DNA from 3 places in the Candidatus Merdisoma sp. JLR.KK011 genome. Region 1 is predicted to be linked to each of the others. Evidence: predicted binding sites of a transcription regulator. Region 1 holds the regulator's gene; each other region holds the start of a gene.
The links. Region 1 encodes Rex, which represses fermentation and respiration genes when NADH is low (regulators of the CRP and FNR family bind a similar motif). Its sites were predicted from a motif close to ATTGTTAANTANTTAACAAT; they were not measured.
Positions count from the first base shown of each region.

Region 2: the regulator Rex is predicted to act here: its motif matches at 1,929-1,948, upstream of rsxC (electron transport complex subunit RsxC).
Region 3: the regulator Rex is predicted to act here: its motif matches at 4,889-4,908, upstream of VV089_RS09400 (L-lactate dehydrogenase).

Region 1 covers NZ_JAYWSZ010000003.1:2,330,063-2,336,941, forward strand. Annotated here, with positions in the region: gene alr (alanine racemase) at 1-1,100, opposite strand, end outside; gene VV089_RS12525 (redox-sensing transcriptional repressor Rex) at 1,280-1,921, opposite strand; gene VV089_RS12530 (ABC-F family ATP-binding cassette domain-containing protein) at 2,147-4,051, shown strand; gene VV089_RS12535 (CBS domain-containing protein) at 4,251-4,667, opposite strand; gene cls (cardiolipin synthase) at 4,697-6,232, opposite strand; gene VV089_RS12545 (M15 family metallopeptidase) at 6,402-6,879, opposite strand, start outside.
Region 2 covers NZ_JAYWSZ010000003.1:309,350-316,228, reverse strand. Annotated here, with positions in the region: gene VV089_RS02500 (RnfABCDGE type electron transport complex subunit D) at 1-518, opposite strand, end outside; gene rsxC (electron transport complex subunit RsxC) at 532-1,866, opposite strand; gene radA (DNA repair protein RadA) at 2,032-3,393, opposite strand; gene VV089_RS02485 (endosialidase) at 3,404-3,817, opposite strand; gene VV089_RS02480 (ATP-dependent Clp protease ATP-binding subunit) at 3,905-6,340, opposite strand.
Region 3 covers NZ_JAYWSZ010000003.1:1,719,546-1,726,424, forward strand. Annotated here, with positions in the region: gene VV089_RS09380 (hydrogenase iron-sulfur subunit) at 1-413, opposite strand, end outside; gene VV089_RS09385 (CoB--CoM heterodisulfide reductase iron-sulfur subunit A family protein) at 404-2,389, opposite strand; gene VV089_RS09390 (4Fe-4S dicluster domain-containing protein) at 2,413-2,805, opposite strand; gene VV089_RS09395 (CoB--CoM heterodisulfide reductase iron-sulfur subunit B family protein) at 2,821-3,609, opposite strand; gene VV089_RS09400 (L-lactate dehydrogenase) at 3,818-4,777, opposite strand; gene abc-f (ribosomal protection-like ABC-F family protein) at 5,160-6,698, opposite strand.

The DNA of each region.
Region 1 (6,879 bases):
AAGGGAAGCTCTGCGCCTCCATCCTTTCCAAACAGAGTAACCTCCATGCCCATCCGGGCCTCCGGAATGTCCGTCACATCCACCATCATCTGATCCATGCAGACACGGCCGCGGATCGGCGCCTTCTTTCCGGCAATCAGCACATAGCCCTTGTCGGAAAGGCTTCTGGGGTATCCGTCCCCATAGCCCGTGGGAATCGTAGCAATCCGGCGGACACTGTCTGCCTCATAGATGCCTCCATAGCTTACCTGCGTCCCCGGTTCAATCTCCTTGATGTGGATGATCCGGCTCTTAAGCTCCATAACAGGCACAAGGCGCATCCCCTCCTTCTTCACTTCGTCCGAGGGGTAAAGCCCGTAGAGAATAATCCCGGCCCGCACCATATCCCACTGCGCCTCCTTTGATTCCATGATTCCGGCGCTGTTGGAACAGTGGCGGATCGGAATAGGAAGCCCGGCCTCTCTGCATGCCTCCTCAAATACCCGGAAACGGGCAATCTGACTGTTTACAGAGGTTTTGTCCGCCTCGTCCGCACGGGCAAAATGGGTGAACAGCCCCTCTAGCCGGATTCCCGGAAGCCCGGCAATCTCCTTTATCATCTCAACACTCTCCTTGGTATCCGCAAACCCGATACGGCTCATGCCCGTGTCCACCTTAATATGCACCGGCACCAGAATCTCCTTTCCAAGGAGTGCGCTCTGCTTCATGGCCGCCTTTGACAGCTCCCTTCCCGTCTCAAGGCTGTACACCGCAGGACGTATCTGCGTGCAAAAGCTTCCGTCCTCCAGCGGCTCCTCCTCCAAAAGTCCTGCAATCTCTTCGCAGTCCTCCGGGTACACATATCCCAGAATCAAGAGAGGCTTCCTGATACCGGCGTCCCGAAGCTCCAGAGCCTCCTCCAGCATAGCCGTGGCAAAGCCCCACAGCTCCTCCCTCTTCTCAATGTACCGGGCAATGGCACAGGCCCCGTGTCCATAGGCATCCGTTTTCACCACCGCCGTCACCTTGGTTTTCTCAGACAAGCCTGCCTTAATAGCGTCCAGATTCGCATCAACAGCATTCAGATCCACAAAAGCCCCAATACGCGTATAGGTACTCATTTCTATTCTTCCTTTCTGACTATAGTATATGTTCCCCGGCACACAGATGTCAGAAACCTTCCCTGTTTCCGAAAAACACATAGCAAAAGGGAACCAAAAGCCGCCTTGCTTTTAAGCTCCCTTACCCTGGTACAGCATCCCGGAAAACACGGGCACTCTGCACAGCAAACACTCCTTTTCTAAGAATGCTCCTTTTCATACCGGTTAATATTGTAGGACAACTGCATCAGGCTCTCCGACAGATGCACATTCTCCACCAGCACATCCTCCGGAACCTGCAGATCCACATGAGCAAAATTCCAGATAGCCTTAATGCCATATCTCACCAGAAGCTCCGCCATCTCCGACGCCTTAGACTTCGGCAGGGTCAGAGTCGCTATCTGAATATCCTGATCCCGAATAAAATCCTCCAGCTCCTCCAGCATATAAATCTGTATTCCCCGGACACTTAAGCCTTTGAGCACCGGATTCACGTCAAAGATGCCCTTAATCACAAAGCCTCTTTTCTCAAAAGACACATAATTCGCCAACGCCTGGCCCAGATTTCCGCCTCCTATAATGATCATATTGTACTTCTTGTCCAGACCCAGGATCTTTCCAATCTCCTCATACAGGCGGGCGACATTGTACCCATATCCCTGCTGCCCGAAGCCGCCGAAATTATTCAGATCCTGCCGGATCTGGGATGCCGTCACATGCATCCTGTCACTCAGCTCTCCGGAGGAAATACGCTCCACGCCGCTCTCCATAATCTCACCTAGGTATCGGTAGTAACGCGGAAGTCTTTTAATAACCGCTTTCGAAATTTCACGCTCTTCCATTACAACACCGCCCTGCAAAAATATTTTTCTGCTATCATTATATCGGCCGCACACAGGCTTGTCAATGACTTTGTAGGATTTTTCACAAACTAACCGCAGCCCAACATCCGCCCTGCACAACCGTTTGACTTTTCCCTCCCATTCGTTATAATAGAGAAAGACCCAAAATTCCCATAAAAAAGAATTCCGGGCACGCTTATACAGAAAGACGAGGTTTTATATCCCATGATACTGGCATGTCAAAGCATCCATCATTCATTCGGCGCCGACACCATATTAAAAGACGCATCCTTTCATATAGAAGAACGAGAAAAAGCCGCCATCGTAGGCATCAACGGAGCGGGCAAATCCACCCTTTTAAAAATCATTGTTCACGAGCTCTCCCCCGATTCCGGCCAAGTCGTATTGGCAAAAGGCCGAACCCTGGGCTACCTGGCCCAGCACCAGGATCTGGAGAGCAGCCGCACCATTTACCAGGAGCTTCTGGAAGTAAAACGAGACGTGATCGAGCTGGAAAGCCGCATCCGCGCCCTGGAACAGGAAATGAAAGAGCTCTCCGGAAACAGCCTGAGCATAGCCCTGGAAACCTACACACGCTTAAACCACGAGTTCGAGCAGAAAAACGGCTACGCCTATCAAAGCGAAGTGACAGGCGTCCTAAAAGGCCTGGGCTTCCCGGAGGAAGAATTCGACAAAGAAGTCAATACCCTCTCCGGCGGCCAGAAAACCCGTGTATCCTTGGGAAAGCTGCTCCTCTCCCGGCCGGATATCATTCTCCTGGACGAGCCCACTAACCATCTGGACATGGCCTCCATCGCATGGCTGGAAACCTTTCTTCTGAACTACGACGGCGCCGTGATCATCGTAGCCCACGACCGCTATTTCCTAAACCGGGTAGTCACAAAAGTAATCGAGATCGACAACGGACAGGTAACCGCTTTCCAGGGCAACTACTCCGACTACGCCGCCAAAAAAGCCCAGCTTCGGGAGGCACAGATGACAGCCTGGCTGAACCAGCAAAAAGAAATCAAGCACCAGGAAGAAGTCATCGCAAAGCTCAAATCCTTCAACCGGGAAAAATCCATCCGCCGGGCCGAAAGCCGGGAAAAGATGCTGGACAAGATGGATGTTCTGGAAAAACCCACAGAGGTACGCTCCGATATGCACATCCACCTGGAGCCCCAGATCGTAAGCGGCAATGACGTACTCACCGTAGAAGGCCTCTCCAAATCCTTCGGCTCCCTGTCCCTCTTCCAGGATCTGAATTTTGAAATCAAACGTGGAGAACGGGTAGCCCTCATCGGAAATAACGGAACAGGCAAAACCACCATATTAAAGATACTAAACGGCCTTCTGGATGCTGATGAAGGCTCTTTCTGCCTGGGAACAAAAGTAAAGATCGGCTACTACGACCAGGAACACCACGTACTCCACATGGAGAAAACCCTATTTGAAGAAATCTCCGACGCCTACCCAAGCCTTGACAACACCAAGATCCGCAGCACCCTGGCCGCCTTCCTCTTCACCGGCGACGACGTATTCAAGCGGATCGGAGACTTAAGCGGCGGCGAACGGGGCCGTGTATCCCTGGCAAAGCTCATGCTCTCCGAAGCAAACTTCCTAATCCTGGACGAGCCCACCAACCATCTGGACATCGTATCCAAAGAGATCTTAGAGGAAGCCCTGAACCGCTACACCGGCACCGTCCTCTACGTATCCCACGACCGGTACTTCATCAACACCACCGCCACCCGGATCCTGGATCTCACCGAGCGCCAGCTGGTAAACTACATCGGCAGCTACGACTACTATCTGGAAAAACGAGAAGAGCTATCCCCAGCCCTCTCCCCAGACACCAGAGAGCCTGTAAAAGAAGCCGCCCCAGCCGGAAAGCTAGACTGGAAACAGCAAAAAGAAAAACAAGCCCAAATCCGCAAACGCGAAAACGACCTAAAACGCACCGAACAAGAAATCTTCGCCCTAGAATCCCGCACCAAGGAAATAGACACCCTCCTCACCCGCGAAGAAATCTACACCAACACCACCGAATGCCTGAAACTCCACCAAGAAAAAGAATCCCTCACCACCCGCCTAGAAACCCTCTACACCCAATGGGAAACCCTAGCCTGACCACCTCCCAACCTACCACCCCCACAACCAGGGTCTGAAGCAAAATAACCCATCAGCCTTTTCCAATATCCAGTGTCCGGCTGTTCGCGAACCGTCCGAACCGTTGTAATAAGGAGGGACCCACGAAGTGGGAGGATTCCTTATTGCTGGGGATATGGAAAAGGCTGATGGGTTATTTTGCTTCAGACCCGTCCGCCCCCTACCCATTCTTCACCGAAATAAACTCCCGATAACAAAACCCCATAATATCCTTCCGCGTCACAATCCCAATAAAGATCTGCTTATCATCAATCACCGGAACAAAATTCTGGTTCATAGCCTTCGAAAACAAATCCTCAATATTCGAATCAATAGAAATCGGCTCAAACCTCGCCCTCCGGCGCACCGTCTGAATCGACACATCCTCCGCTGCCCTCAGATCCAGCGAAAACTTATTCTTCAAAGTCCAGAGCATATCCCCCTCTGTAATCGTCCCTATGTACTCCCCGTTCCGGTTAATCACCGGAATCGCTGTAAATCCGCTTCGCTCCAGCTTTTCAAGTCCCTGCCGCAGCGTACTGTCATCATAAAGATAAGCCAGCTCTCCTTTGGGTTTCAAAAAAAACAAAATGTTCATTCCTTCGTTCCTTTCTCATTCAAGCTTTCTTATAATAATGGCGCCAGAACCCGTAAGACAGCACAGAACAGGCTGTCGAAAAAGCCCTGTCTCTTATCCCGGGGCATAATCTCCCGGCTCTGCCCAATGGTCTCCAGGCAGTCCCGCTTCAAATCAGCCACAATCGAATTCCGGTAAAACAGCGTACCGCACTCAAAATGCAGGTACAGGCTGCGGAAATCCATATTAATCGTTCCCACCACCGCCGTCTCGTCGTCACAGACATAAGACTTGGCGTGAAGGAATCCCGGCGAATACTCATAAATACGCACCCCTGCCCGCAACAGAGAAGGATAATAAGACCGCGTAAGCTGGAAAATCACCTTTTTGTCCGGAATTCCCGGGGTCACAATCCGCACGTCCACCCCTCTCTTGGCCGCCAGGCAGAGAGCCGTCTCCATCTCATGATCAATGATCAGATAGGGCGTAAAAATATACACATAATCCTTGGCCTGATTCAGAATATTGAGATACACGTTCTCCGCCGCAATCTCTTCATCCAGAGGCGAATCCCCGTAGGGCTGCACAAAGCCGTCCGGCACAAAAGGCTCTGGGTGATAGCGTTCCGGACGAAACGCCTCATAAGAAGCATCCGTTTTCCGTAATCCGTTCCACATCTGCAGAAACATCACCGTATAGTTCCACACTCCATCGCCCTTTAGCATAAAGCCGGTATCCTTCCAGTGGCCAAAGCGCATCTTCTCATTGATATACTCATCCGCCAGATTGATGCCGCCGCTGAAAGCCGTGTGTCCGTCAATCACCGTAATCTTCCGGTGATCCCGGTTATTCATCACCAGAGACCACAGGGGAATAAAGGGGTTGAAGGCCATACAGCGGATCCCCTTGGCCTCAAGCTGCAGGTCATATCCTGCCGGAAGCAGGGAGACACATCCCAAATCATCGTAGATAAAACGAACGTCCAGGCCGGCCTTTGCCTTTTCCTCCAAAATCTCCAGAATACTGTTCCACATCCGGCCCTCTTCCACAATAAAGTATTCCATGAAAATGAAATGCTCTGCCTTCTTAAGCTCCGAAAGAAGCTCCGGAAACAGCTCATCACCCAGCTTATAATACTTTGCCTGGGTATTGCCGTACACAGGAAAGCCGCAGGTTCTTGACATATAGGAAAACTGCCCTTTGGCCCCGGCATCCAGGCTCCCGATCTCCTCCAGCACCGAAGGATCCTGCTTTACGGACTCCTGTGTGCGCCTCTGCTCTGCTTCCAGCTTAAGACGCATCTTTTTCGATGGCTGCTTATTGCCCACAAGCAGATAAAAGAGGCCGCCCAGCAGCGGAAATACCAGGATAAAAATGATCCAGGCCATTTGATAGGCCGGATTCTCTCCCTTGTTAATAATCCACAGCACTGCCAAAAGGCTCACCAGTGTAAACAAAGCGGAAATTGCCGTAGAGTAGGTGGTCAGTCTGGTCAAAAAGGTCAACAGCCACACAAGCTGAATCAACAGCAAAAGTCCGAAAAACACCAGTCTGCTTGTCAAGAGCTTTAATATCTTCCGTAACATATTTCTTATCTCCTGTCCCCTTCCATCCTACCACATTTTTCATTCATTTCCAAGTTCGCTGCCCTATTTCACAAAATTTTAATAGTTTCACAAAATCCCCCATCCCAATGCCTGCTCCTGCTGCATTCATTGAGTGAGGGATCTTTTTTGCGATATGATACCGCCTTGCTCAGACAACCGGCGGCGTCTCCACAGGAGCTTCCTGCGGCGGATCTGCCGGGGGCTCCGGATCAGGAGGCGCTTCCTGCTGAGGCGGCGTCTCCGGCTCGGGAGGCGCCTCTGGCTCGGGAGGTGTCTCCGGCTGGACGGGAGGCGCCTCCGGCTCTTGTGTAACCGGAGGCGGTACCTCCGGCGGCTGTTCCGGCTGAGACGGTTCCTGGGGAGGCACAGTCTCTGCCGGCGGAACGACCGGCGTCTCCGGCTCCTGTGGTGCTGCCGGGGGATCCGCCGCCTCCGGAATCACCGGAGCTGCAGGTTCCTGGGGTTCTGAAGAATCGTGATTCCCATCGTCTGTCTCATCTTCCTCTCCTTCGGTTTCCGGTACTGCCGTATCCTCCGGCACCTGCACAGGTACAGGTACAGCCTGGCGGCCGGACTGCTTCTTCTTCTCTGCCATAGAACTGTCATATTCCACCGGGGTTCCCTTG
Region 2 (6,879 bases), 2.0 Mb from region 1:
TTTCCAAAACCTAAGAAGGTTTCCGCCACATTTACCGTCTGCCCGGAGGCAAGAGCCTCCAGAGGAGTTGCCGAGCTCATTCCGTCCAGGGAAAAATCAGCTACCACGCCGCTGAAGGAAATCAGCAGAAAGCACCTTCCTGCCAGGGCCGGGTTCATAAAATTATGTCCGATGCCGCCGAAGAAGCATTTTACAAACAATATAGCAAAGATGCTTCCCAGACAAGGTACGTAAAGGGGCTCATAAGCCGGAAGGCAGAGTGCAAGAAGAAGCCCTGTGACGACTGCGCTCCCGTCCTTTACCGTATTGGGCCGGCCGGCAATGCGGTCAAACAGGTATTCTGTCAACACGGCAGACAGAACGGAAGCCGCAATCACAAGAAAGGCTCCTGTTCCGTACCGGAAGATGCCGAATACAGCAGCCGGCATCAAGGAGAGAATCACCTGATACATGGCTTTGCCTGTGGTCAGCTTGTTTCTTACATGCGGACTGGAAGAAACATAATATAATCCATTCATTGTAAAAGCCCCCCTATTTTCTCTTCGCTGCCATAATCTCGGCCTTCGCCTGTTTAAAGAGCTGCATCAAAGGCCGCTTTGCCGGGCAGATATAGGTGCAGGAGCCGCAGGCGATACACTCTAAGCCATACAGCTTCTTTTCATAACGCTCATAATTCTTCTTTTCTGCGGCAGCGGCCATCATCTGCGGCGTCAGTCCCAAGGGACAGACCTGATTGCAGCGTCCGCAGCGCAGGCAGGCGGTCTGAACCTTTTCCGCCTCCGCCACCGGATCCGTAGAAAGAACGGTCAGCGCATTGTTATTTTTGCAGACAGGAACTTCCAGGGAGGCAAGAGCTATCCCCATCATAGGGCCGCCGCAGAGCATCTTCCTGGCCTCTGCGCCCTCCCGGATGCCTCCGGCTTCCTCAAGAACCTCTGCAAAGCTGGTTCCAATCCGCACCATCAGGTTGCAGGGATTCTTAACCCCGTCCCCTGACACGGTAAAGCCCCGCTCCATCACCGGCTCTGATTTGCACACAGCCCGGTAAATGGCGTAAACCGTGGCCACATTATCCACCACGCAGCCTGCGTCTGCAGGAAGCATGCCAAGCTTCAGATGCTTTCCTGCCACCACGCTGATAATCGACCGCTCTCCGCCCTGGGGATATTTTGTATGTACTGCCTGGACACGCACCTTTCCCTGGCCTGCGCAGGCCTGTTCCATAGCCTTTATGGCCTCCGGTTTATTTTCCTCAATGAGTATCACGCCCTCTGCGTTGGGAAACAGCCGCAGCATAATCTTAAGCCCCTCCACAATCCCGCTGCCCTGGGTACGCATAAGCTGATCGTCGCAGGTGATATAAGGCTCGCACTCTGCTCCGTTGGCTATGACATATTCAATCTCCTGGGGATTTTTCGGCGCAAGCTTGACGTGGGTGGGAAAGCCCGCTCCTCCAAGCCCGATGATGCCTGCCGCTTTGATCTTTTCAAGAATCTCCTGACCTGTGAGAGATGCCGCATCTGTTTCCTTTCCAATGCCTTCGGCCAGGGTGTAGTTCCCGTCATTTTCCACCACGATGCAAGGAACGGCAGATCCTGCCACTGTCCTGCGGTTTTCCACTGCTTTCACTTTGCCGGAGCAGGAGCTGACGATATTGGCCGACACAAAGCCGTCTGCCTCTGCAAGAAGCTGGCCTGCAAGAACCAGATCACCTTTGTGCACCACCGGCCTGGCCGGCTTTCCGATATGCTGGTTCAGCGGAAAGACCAGATCGCCTTTGGGGAGATAAGGGCGGTAAGGCACATTCCTGGCAAACTCCTTTCCGTCCGCCGGGTGCACGCCTCCTTGAAATGTTTTTCTTAACATAAGCACTCTTCTTTCTATTACAGTTCCGTAATTTGACTCACAATGTTTCCAGTTCCCTCTAATATTTTATTTATTTAACACTTTACCACATTTAAGTCAAAAAATCCACTACTGAATTCCTGCCGCCAAACTGCTGCTTTTCAAATCCGGCATGCCAAGCCCCGCTTACTGAACCAGGCGCACGGCATCTGCCACTGTCCGCACGCCGCAGAGACGCACGCCTTCCACCTCTCCGATCTGCTCCCGGCAGACCTGGGGCAGGATAATCGTCGTGAAGCCCAGCTTCTTCGCCTCCTGTACGCGCTGGCCGGCCTGGCTCACTGCCCGGACTTCGCCGCTTAAGCCTACCTCACCGAAGGCAAGCACCTTCTCGTCTATGGCCCTGTCCTTATAGCTGGAGATCACCGCCAGCACCACGCCAAGATCAATGGCCGGTTCGCTGATCCGGATTCCTCCGGCAATATTCACATACACATCACTATTGGAAAGACGCAGATTCAGCCGCTTTTCCAGGACTGCCAGAAGAAGGTTCACCCGGTTATAGTCCATTCCGGCCGCTGTCCGCCTGGGAACCGCCAGGGTGCTGTGGCAGACCAATGCCTGGATCTCTAAGAGAATCGGCCTGGTTCCTTCCATGGAACAGGCCACCACCGAACCGGAAGCCTCCTCCGGCCGGCCGTTCAGCATATATTCCGAGGGATTTTCCACCTCTGTAAGACCGGCCTCGCGCATCTCGAACACGCCGATCTCATTGGTGGAGCCGAAACGGTTCTTTACCCCCCTTAGAATCCGGTAGGAGGCGTGGCGGTCTCCCTCAAAATAGAGTACCGTATCCACCATATGCTCCAGAACCCTGGGTCCGGCCACGGTTCCCTCCTTGGTCACATGTCCCACGATAAACACAGTCACTCCAAGACCCTTTGCAAGCTGCATCAGCACGGAGGTCGCCTCCCGTACCTGGGACACGCTGCCGGGAGCGGAGCTGATTTCCTCATGGTACATAGTCTGGATGGAGTCAATAATCACCACTTCCGGCTTCTGCTCACGGATGGTCTCACGGATCAGTTCCAGATTGGTCTCGCAGAGCAGCCGCAGGCCGTCGGAAAAGCTGCCAATCCGGGCAGCCCGAAGCTTGATCTGCTTTAAAGATTCCTCCCCGGAAATATAGAGCACCTGCCTGCCGTCCCCGGAAAGCTTCTGACAGACCTGGAGGAGCAGCGTAGACTTGCCGATACCCGGATCTCCGCCCACCAGAACAAGGGAGCCCGGCACAATGCCGCCTCCCAGAACACGGTTCAGCTCTTCCATATGGGTGCTCATCCGCTCCTCTTCTGCCGTATCAATAGAAGAAAGGCAGACCGGACCTGCGGCTGCCCTTTCTTTTTGTATCCTTCGGACACTTGTTTTTTCAATCGTTTCCTCCACAAAGGTATTCCACTGCCTGCATCCCGGGCACTGGCCCATCCACTTGGCCGACTCATGGCCGCAGTTCTGGCAGAAAAATACGGTGGTCTTTCCTTTTGCCATTCACTTTATCCTATGCTTTTACAACCTTCACGCTCACGTTCTCTTTTCCGCCGAGCTCCACGCTCAGCACCAGCTTTCCGCCTCTGCCTGTCTTGATTCTGCCAGACTCATGGCCGTCCACTTCTGTTAAGTACTCTGTATTCTCTTCCATTCCCAGGGTAATCTGGGCATCCTCCGGGCCGTCCACCTCAAATTCCACGCTGTCGGCCAAAACCCGGAAGTTCTGGACTGCTGTGCCTGGTACTGACTCATAGACAAACAGATCGTTGCGCTCCAGCTTGGTGATCTCCTTAAAGGTCTTTACTTTATACAAATCTCCCTGATGGTTAAAATCTCCAAGCTTCGTCTTGGATGCCAGCTCATAATCTCCAAAGCTGATGCTCCCGTCTGCTTCCACACGTATGAGTTCTTTAACTGCTGCCATTTCTTTTGTCCTCCCAATCGGAATTCATAATTAACTGGTTATTGATATTTTGATTATAAACGATTCCGTGTTTCATTTCCAGTTTTTTTATAAAAACTTTATCTTTCCCTTCTGCATGGTGACCGTTACCTCGCTGTCCCGTTTTATCCGTCCGGCCAGAATCTCGTCTGCCAGCGTATCCTCTATCTTTGTCTGAATGGCTCTCTTTAAAGGCCTGGCCCCGTATTTCACATCGTAAGCTTTTTCCACAATATGAACCTTCACGCTGTCCCTTACCTTAAGACGGATTCCAAGCTGCTGCTCACAGCGCATAGAAAGCTCCTTGAATAGAATGGATACAATCTTCTTCATCTGCTCTTTGTTAAGGGCATGGAATACAATGATTTCATCAATCCGGTTTAAAAACTCCGGCTTGAACATCCGTTTTACTTCCTCCATAACGCTGCCCTTCATGGCCTTGTAATTCTCTTTTTCATCTTCCACAGCTGCAAAGCCCAGGCGCTTGGGGGAAATGATAGACGCCGCCCCTGCATTGGAGGTCATAATAATCACGGTATTTTTAAAATCCACCGTCCGCCCCTGGGAATCTGTGATCCGCCCGTCGTCCAGAACCTGGAGCAGGATATTAAACACATCGGGATGGGCCTTTTCAATCTCATCAAAGAGAATCACCGCATATGGATTCCGGCGTACCTTTTCCGAGAGCTGTCCCCCGTCATCATGGCCCACATATCCGGGAGGCGCTCCTATGAGCTTAGACACGCTGTGCTTTTCCATATATTCTGACATATCTACCCGGATCATAGCCTGCTCACGGCCAAAGAGCACCTCTGCCAGAGCCTTGGACAGCTCGGTCTTTCCCACTCCGGTAGGCCCAAGGAACAGGAAGGAGCCGATGGGACGCCCTGGATCCTGAAGGCCTACGCGGCCCCGGCGCACTGCTTTCGCAACTGCCGTCACTGCTTCTTCCTGGGCAATGACACGTTTGTGAAGAATGGCTTCCAGCTTTTGAAGCCGCTGGGTCTCTGACTCCGCAAGCTTGCTCACAGGAATCTTCGTCCAGTCGGAAACAATCTGGGCTACCTCATTCTCTCCCACGGTCAGCGTCTTTTTCCTTGCATTCCTGTCCGCCTTTGCCCGTTCCTTATCCAGAAGCGCAAGCACCTTCGCGCGCTCCTTCTGAAGTTCAGCGGCCTGTTCAAATTCCCCGGCTTTCAGCGCAGACTCCACTTCTTCCAAAAGCTCCGCACCCTGCTGCTCAAGCTCTGACAGGGTATCCAGCCTTTTATAGCTGCCAAGACGCACCTTGGCCGCCGCCTCATCCATCAGATCGATGGCTTTATCCGGGAGAAAGCGGTCATTGATATAGCGCCTGGAAAGCTTGGCTGCCGCTTCAAGAGCCTCATCGGTAATCTCTACCTGGTGATGGCGCTCATAGCTTCTGCGGATTCCCTTTAAAATAGCAACCGTCTCCTCCTCACTGGGCTCTTCCACTGTAATAGGCTGGAAGCGCCGCTCCAGGGCTGCGTCTTTCTCAATGTATTTGCGGTATTCCTCCAGGGTTGTAGCTCCAATCATCTGAAGCTCCCCTCTGGAAAGAGCGGGTTTTAGGATGTTGGAAGCATCCATGGCCCCTTCCGCACCTCCGGCTCCAATCATGGTGTGAAGCTCATCTACAAACAAGAGAATATTTCCTGCCTGGCGCACCTCTTCCATTACCTTTTTGATGCGTTCCTCAAATTCTCCCCGGTATTTGGATCCGGCCACCATGCCGGATAAATCCAGGGTCAAAAGACGCCGGCCCTTCATGGAATCAGGCACGGTTCCCTCTGCAATCCGCTGTGCCAGACCTTCCACAATGGCTGTCTTTCCTACGCCGGGCTCTCCGATCAGGCAGGGATTATTCTTGGTTCTCCTGCTCAAGGTCTGAATCAGGCGGCGGATCTCATCCTCCCGGCCAATGCAGGGTTCCAGGCGCTTCTCACCGGCCATGGCTGTCAAATCACGGCTGTACTGATCAAGGGCCTGCGTTCCTCTTGCCTGGCCTTTTCCGTTACGGGCCAGCTCCTCCCGGTATTGCCGGCCGGTTCTTCCCATGGAATCCAAAAGGGCGGCGTAGAGCCCCTTTACATTGATATCCATGGTGTTGAGCAGACGGCTTCCCGTGCACTCCGCATCCTTTAGCATGGCAATCAGTATATGCTCGGTGCCGGTGCTCTGCTCTTTAAACTGTGCCGCTTCGCGGTCTGCTTCCTCCAGAACCTTTCTGGCTCTGGGGGTAAATCCGGGGCGTTCCTTCTGGCGGACGGTGTGCTCCGGGGAAATCAGCTCTTGAATCAGCTGAAGTATCTTTTCTTCCTCTGCTTTGCGCTCTGTGAGAAGCTGGGAGGCGGCACAGGTCTTTTCCCGAAGCAGACCCAGAAGAATGTGCTCGGTTCCTACATAATTCTGCTTTAGTTCACGGGAAATCTTTTCTGCTTCCTTAAGAACTTTTTTTGCTTTTTCTGTATATCTTTCAAACATTTGTTTTGACCTCCTATTTTAAGTCGCTGCGCGACGGCACTAAAGGGTAAAGTCGCTTCGACACACCGGTAAGGAGAGAAACTTTTATTCGAAAAGCACTCATAAAAGTTCCTCTCGTGCGCCTTTGCGACTTTACCGTTTAAATTTAAGTCGCTGCGCGACGGCACTAAAGGGTAAAGTCGCTTCGACACACCGGTAAGGAGAGAAACTTTTATTCGAAAAGCACTCATAAAAGTTCCTCTCGTGCGCCTTTGCGACTTTACCGTTTAAATTTAAGTCGCTGCGCGACGGCACTAAAGGGTAAAGTCGCTTCGACACACCGGTAAGGAGAGAAACTTTTATTCGAAAAGCACTCATAAAAGTTCCTCTCGTGCGCCTTTGCGACTTTACCGTTTAAATTTAAGTCGCTGCGCGACGGCACTAAAGGGTAAAGTCGCTTCGACACACCGGTTGATATTTCTTTGCTGGACTATTTTAAATTCCGGTTTCGCCGTTTAAACGGGCGAGGTAAGCACCTCGCCCGTATCCATTCCGGCTTT
Region 3 (6,879 bases), 610 kb from region 1:
ACATTTTCGCCCAGGGAATGAATCTTGGCTGCAAACTCATTCATGGTAGTGGAGAACTTCACGCCCTCTGCGGCGGATACCCATTCCACACGGGTCCTGCCGTTTTCCACGCCCAGATAATCAAGCATGGAGAACAGTAAGGTCATTCTTCTTCTGGCATAATAGTTCCCCGTTGTATAGTGGCAGTCCCCCGGATGGCAGCCGCACAAAATCACGCCGTCGGCTCCTCTCTGGAAGGCTCTTAAGATAAACATGGGATTCACCCGGCAAGAGCAGGGCACCCGGATAATCTTCACGTCCGCCGGATAGGCAAGTCTGCTGCTGCCGGCCAGATCCGCTCCGGCGTAGCTGCACCAGTTGCAGCAAAAGGCTACGATCTTCGGACGGAATTCTTCTGTTTTGTCTACTTGCATATCGCATCCACCTCCGCAAGAATTTGTCTGTTTGAGAAGCCCTGCAGATCCATGGCTCCTGAGGGGCAGGCAACGGTACATGCGCCGCAGCCCTGGCAGAGTGCGCTGTTGACATTTGCCACTCTTCTTGTCTCACGGATGCCGTGATCGTTGACCTCCCTCTCCTCATAGGAAATGGCGCCGTAGGGACATACCTTTTCGCAGGAGGAGCAGCCGTTGCACAAAAGCTCGTCGGACTTGGCCGTGCAGGGATTCGTCACCAGGTGATCCTTGGCCAGAAGCCCTACCACCTTCACGGCGGCTGCGCCGGCCTGGGCCACGGTCTCCGGAATGTCTTTGGGTCCCTGGCAGACGCCGGAGAGGAAGATACCTGCCGTAGGCGATTCCACCGGACGCAGCTTTGCGTGGGACTCGGTTAAGAAGTTATTCGTATCAATGCTTGCCGTGAGCATGGTAGCAATCTTACGCACATCCGGATTGGGCTCAATGGCTGTTGCCAGAACCACCATATCCGTCTCCATAAGGATCCGCTTGTTGTCAATAAGATCCACGCCCTGAACCAGAAGCCTGCCGCCCTTCTCGGCTACCTTTCCTACCTGGCCCTTGATGTAATTGACGCCGTACTCTTCCACGGCTCTGCGGTAGAACTCGTCAAAGTTCTTGCCAGGTGTACGCACATCTATGTAAAATACGGTTACCTCTACATCCGGATACTTGTCGCGGATGAGCATGGCATGCTTGGCCGTGTACATACAGCAGATCTTGGAGCAGTAGCTTTTCCCTCTCTTGTCTGCGCAGCGGGAGCCCACGCACTGGATAAATACCATGGACTTGGGCGCCTTGTGATCGGACATACGCTCCAGGTGTCCCTTGGTCGGCCCTGCAGCGTTCATAATGCGCTCCAGCTCTAAGGACGTAATGACGTCGGGGCTGGTGCTGTAGGAATACTCGTCATACTTGTCAAGCTTGATGGTATCAAAGCCGGTAGCTACTACGATTGCGCCGTAATTCTGGGTTACGATCTCATCCTTCTGCTCATAGTCAATGGCTCCGGCCTGGCAGACCTTGGAGCAGACGCCGCATTTTCCCGTTTTGAACTTGATGCAGCTCTCCCGGTCAATCACCGGCACATTGGGGATGGCCTGGGCAAAGGGCGTGTAGATGGCGCTTCTGTTATTTAACCCCCGGTTGAACTCGTTGGGCGTCTTTTTGGATGGACATTTCTCCTGGCAGACGCCGCAGCCGGTACACTTGCTCATATCGACGCTTCTGGCCTTTTTGCGGATGTCCACCTGGAAGTCTCCCACAAAGCCGGATACCTTTTCCACCTCGCTGTAGGTGTAAATGGTGATCTTGTCGTGGGCCGCCGCCTCCACCATCTTCGGCGTCAGAATACAGGCCGAGCAGTCCAGGGTGGGGAAGGTTTTGTCCAGCTGGGACATCCTTCCGCCGATACTCGGCGTCTTTTCTACGATATCTACCTCATAGCCTGCGTCCGCAATATCAAGGGCTGTCTGAATACCGGCGATTCCGCCGCCGATGACTAAAGCTCTCTTTACCACTCTGCTGGTGCCTGCCTGTAAGGGGGCGTTCAAGGTTACCTTTGCGATAGCCGCCCTTGCCAGAATCACTGCTTTTTCTGTTGCTTCTTCTATATCTTTATGAATCCAGGAACAATGCTCGCGAATATTGGCGATCTCTACCATGTAGGGATTGATGCCTGCGCGCTCTGCGGCCTGGCGGAATGTATTTTCATGCATCCGCGGGGAGCAGGAGCAGACGACAATGCCTGTCAGGTTTTTTTCTTTGATTGCCTCGCGGATCTTGAGCTGTCCGGCCTCGGAGCACATATACTGGTAGTCCTCTGCATGGACAACCCCCGGCTCACGAGCCGCCGCTTCCACCACCCGGGCAACGTCGACGGTTGCCGCTATGTTGGTGCCGCAATGGCAGACAAATACTCCTATTCTTTGCACGCGATTCACCTCCAACCTTTCTGTTATTTACTATATTTGCGAAATGCACTTGCAAGGAGCTGCTGCGGAAGTTCTTCATCGAGAAGTTCCGGCACCTCGTCCGGCGTCAGATAATTGCCGCCTCTTTGACGGATGACCATAAGACGGACTGCCTCGATAAGCTTCGCCGGCTTTACATCTCTGGGACAGCGCTCCACGCAGGCAAAGCAGGATAAGCATTTCCAGATGCTTTTGGATGCAAGAAGTGCATTGACATCTCCATTCTGCACGTAGGATACGAACTGATGGGGACGGATGTCCATTTCCTCATAGGCCGGACAGGAGGCGGAGCATTTTCCGCATTTCATACATTTTTTTGTGTTGACGCCGCTGATCTCTTTGATCAGCTCTGCCTGTTCTTGTTCTGTTCTGTGCACCTTTTCCGACCTCCTTTATTCTGTGATAAGACCAAGGGCCTCTGCCAGAAGCTCCGTAATATAACGGACGGGAAGCTTCTTCGCCCCTCCGCTGTTTTTCAGATTGTACAGGCACAGAGGGCAGGCTGTGATGAGCTCTTCCGCTCCCTTGTCTGCGGCAGATTCCATCACCTGGTCTACGAGATTTCCGGCCAGGGCTTTTTCCTTCAAGGATATGTAACCGCCGCAGCACTCGTTCCGGTAGGGATACACCACCGGCTCGGCTCCCAGAGCACGTATAAAATCTTCTATAATCGTGGGATTCTCCGGATCGTCAAAGGCCATAACGCCGCTTGGACGAAGGAGCATGCAGCCGTAGTAGGCTCCGATTTTTCTGCCCGTTAAGGGATTTACCACCTTTTCCTTTACGGTGTCAAAGCCGACCCTGTCCCTTAAGACCTCCAGGAAATGAAGAACCTGCGTCTCTCCCTCGTAGGGCGCGTCAAGCTTTAAGTAGTTGTTGGCTCTTGTGCGGATGTCCTCCACATGCTTCATATCATCGTTGACGCGCTTGATGACATGATGACAGGCGGAGCACAGAGTTACCAGATCCCGGCCCTTTTCCTTTGCGTCATTTAATGCGCGCACTGCTGAAAGCTTTGTGGCTATCTCGTCGGAAGCCTGGGGATAGACAGCGCCGCAGCACTGCCATTCCTCGATTTCTTCCAGGGTAAAGCCAAGAGCCTCTGCCGACATTCTGGCATATTGATCCAGGTCCTGGGCCTTGTTCTTCAAGGTACAGCCCGGATAATAGCTGTATACCATTTGGCTAACCTCCTTTTTTGATGCGCTCAGAACTGTCCCAATGCTTATCGTGAGCAGTCTGAGCATACATGATGTCACGATCCACAGTCTTTTTTTGCCTGCATGCACGGGCGGACGGCTGCTGTGAATCGTGCTTTTTAACTTCCAAAATGTACTTCTTTAAATAATAACATATCTTTTCTTAGAAGTCATTTTCCAATATATGAAATTATGCTTCCTTACTGCACACATCTTTGATAAATGCCTTCAGGGTGTCTGCGGAATGAACCATCTGCTGCTCTTCCTTCTCCGTCATGCTGATCTTCAGAACCTTGCCGATTCCGTCGCTGTTTACCACGCAGGGAAGGCTGATGCACGAATCTGCCATATCGCCGTAATCCTCGCCTAATACATGGGCTACGGGAAGTACCGTGTTCTGATCCTTGATGATGGATTCTACAATTCGCAGGGTGGACATAGCGATTCCGTCAAAGGTGGCTCCTTTTAAAGAAATAACGTCTGCGCCGCCGGAGCGTGCTTTCTGGGCAATCTCCTCTTTTTCCTTTGCCCGTACCTCGGGATCCTGGGAGAGGAAGTGATCTACCGGCTCTCCTGCCACGTTCACGCCGCTCCAGATGGGCACCTGTGCGTCTCCGTGCTCGCCTAAGATGTAGCCCTGGATGTCACGGATATCCACATGGCAGCGCTCGCTGATGAGATAACGGAAACGGGCTGTATCCAGAGAGGTTCCCGTACCGATGACACGGCCGGTGGGCAGTCCGGTTTCTTTCTGAATCAAGTAGGTATTCACGTCTACCGGATTGGCAACTACGATAATCAGCGGATTCTTGGCGTACTCCATAATGTTTCTGGCAATGCTCTTCGCCACACCGGTGTTAACCTTTGCCAGATCGAGCCGTGTCTGGCCGGGCTTTCTGGGAACGCCTGCCGTCACGATGATTGCCTTCGCATCGGCGCACTCCTCATAGCCGCCCTGGCGTACCCGTACCTGGCTGTAGAATGCCGTGCCGTGGGAGATATCCAGAGCTGCGCCCTTGGCGCGATCCTCGTCTACGTCGATGATGACAATCTCGCTTACCTGTGTTTTCAGCATCAAGGTGTAACAAATGGTTTCTCCTACCTTACCTGCGCCGACTACAACGATCTTGTTTGCTGTTTGCTGACTCATACTTTTACCTCTCTCTTTCCTTTGATTTCTGCCGCAGCCGGCCCCTTGCCGGTCATCCGTGTAAAGGCAGGAAGGGGAACTACAGCAGATTTCTTTTCTGTTTCGGGACTGATTGATAATTTTATATCAATTGGATTTATTATAACACGTTGTTAAACAATTAACAACCCCTGGAAAAGATTATTTTAAAGTTTTTTTAAAAACATAATGCCACATGAATCCAAAGGAAACCTCTTTGCTTTTTGAATATTCTCTGTGTTTTTCCAATTATTCCTTTTTTTCGCCTTTTTATACACATTTGAGCAGCTCCTTAGATTCCGGAATAGATTGTTAAATTCTTAACTCTATTAACCAAAAGGCCGATATTTTATTTCCCGGCAGATTAGAAGCATTTTTCTATCTCCACCTGCTCCGCCCCGATCTCCTCAAGAAAGCTCCTGTCGTGCTCCACCAGAAGCATCGTGGGACGGTAGGTGCGAATCAGATCTGCCAGCTGCATTCTGGAAAAGATATCAATGTAATTTAAAGGTTCATCCCAGATATACAGGTGCGCTTTTGTCAGAAGGCTTGCCGCCAATGCAGCTTTCTTTTTCTGCCCTTCGCTGTAGCAGCTCATATCCTTTTCAAACTGCACCCTTGGAAAATCCAGTTTCCGAAGGAGGGCTAAAAAAAGATGCTCTGTAAGCCCCCTCTCCCTGGCAAAGTCCAAAAGCTTCCCACAAAGCCGGCTTACATCCTGGGGCACATAGGAAATCACCAGGCCGGAGGCCGTAAGAAGCTCTCCGCTGCTCTCTATGCCGGCTCCCTGGATCTTTTTCAGGATGCTGCTCTTGCCGCAGCCGTTTCCGCCCTTTAGGGCTAACTGCATGCCATTTTTAAGTTCAAAGCTGACATCCCGGCAGACGGGCTTTTCTCCGTAAGAGAGAGACAGTCCTTTTGCCTTTATAAGGCATTCTTTATGGTAGGTTAAGGGGAAGAGCTTCAGCTCCTCCGTTGTCTCCAGGTTGTTCAAAAGCCCTTCCTTTTCCTGGGCGGCCTTCTCCATACGGCGCTGTGTGTTTTTGGATCGTTTCATCATTTTGGCGGCCTTGTGGCCGATAAAGCCCCGATCCGGACGCAGGCCGCCGGTGCGTGTTCCAAGCTTTGTCTTTTCCACTGCATTGGACCACCCTTCTGCCTGGCGCGCGGCCTTTTTCAGATGGGAAATGTCCTTTTGCAGCCGCTCATTCTCCGCCAGGGCGCAGGCGTCTCTTTTGGCTTTCTGCTCCTGCCAGGAGGTGAAATTCCCCTGCATAACGGTTACGCCCTGCCGCTCCAGTACCAGTACGTGATCCACACATTGATCCAGAAACCACTTATCATGGGAGACCAACAGGAAGCCCTTCTTTTTCCGCAGATATTCCGCCGTTTTTTCTCTCCCTTCCATGTCAAGATGGCTGGTTGGCTCGTCAATCAGGAGAAAACGGTTTTCTCCCGAAAAAAGCAGAGCCAGGAGAAGCTTTGTCTGCTCGCCTCCGCTCAGGGTGGAGAAACTGCGGCCTAAGACCTCCGGATCCACCGAAAGCTGCTCCAGCTCCCGGCACACCTTCCACAGCTCGTATTCCGGATTGAGCGCCTCCAGCAATTCCATGGTAGTCTGTGAGGAACCGGCTGCATCCGGCAAGGTAACCCCATTAACGCATACCCCTTCTTCGTCCGGTAAAGTATAGGGAAAATATACGCATTCCATCGGCCCTGTAATCGAACCGGAATATTCATAGGCGCCTGTCAGCAGCTTTAGAAACGTCGTTTTTCCTTTTCCGTTCCGCCCAATCAGGCCGCATCTCCAGTCCGTATCTATCTGCAGGTTTACATGTTCGAATATATTATCATAGCTGCCTTCATAACAGAAGGTTAAATCATTCACTTTTATCTGAGCCATACAAGCCACATCCTTTCTTTCATTCACAGCCCTCCCGCTGCTTTTCCTGCTTGTTCGGCAGATGTTTCTTCTCTATCAAAAAGCAATCCTGAAATTCCTAAATCCCCTCTTCTTCCTTTGCAGAATAAGCAGATTTCTCTGATGCGGTATCCTTTTTACTATACAAAAAAGCACGAAGAAC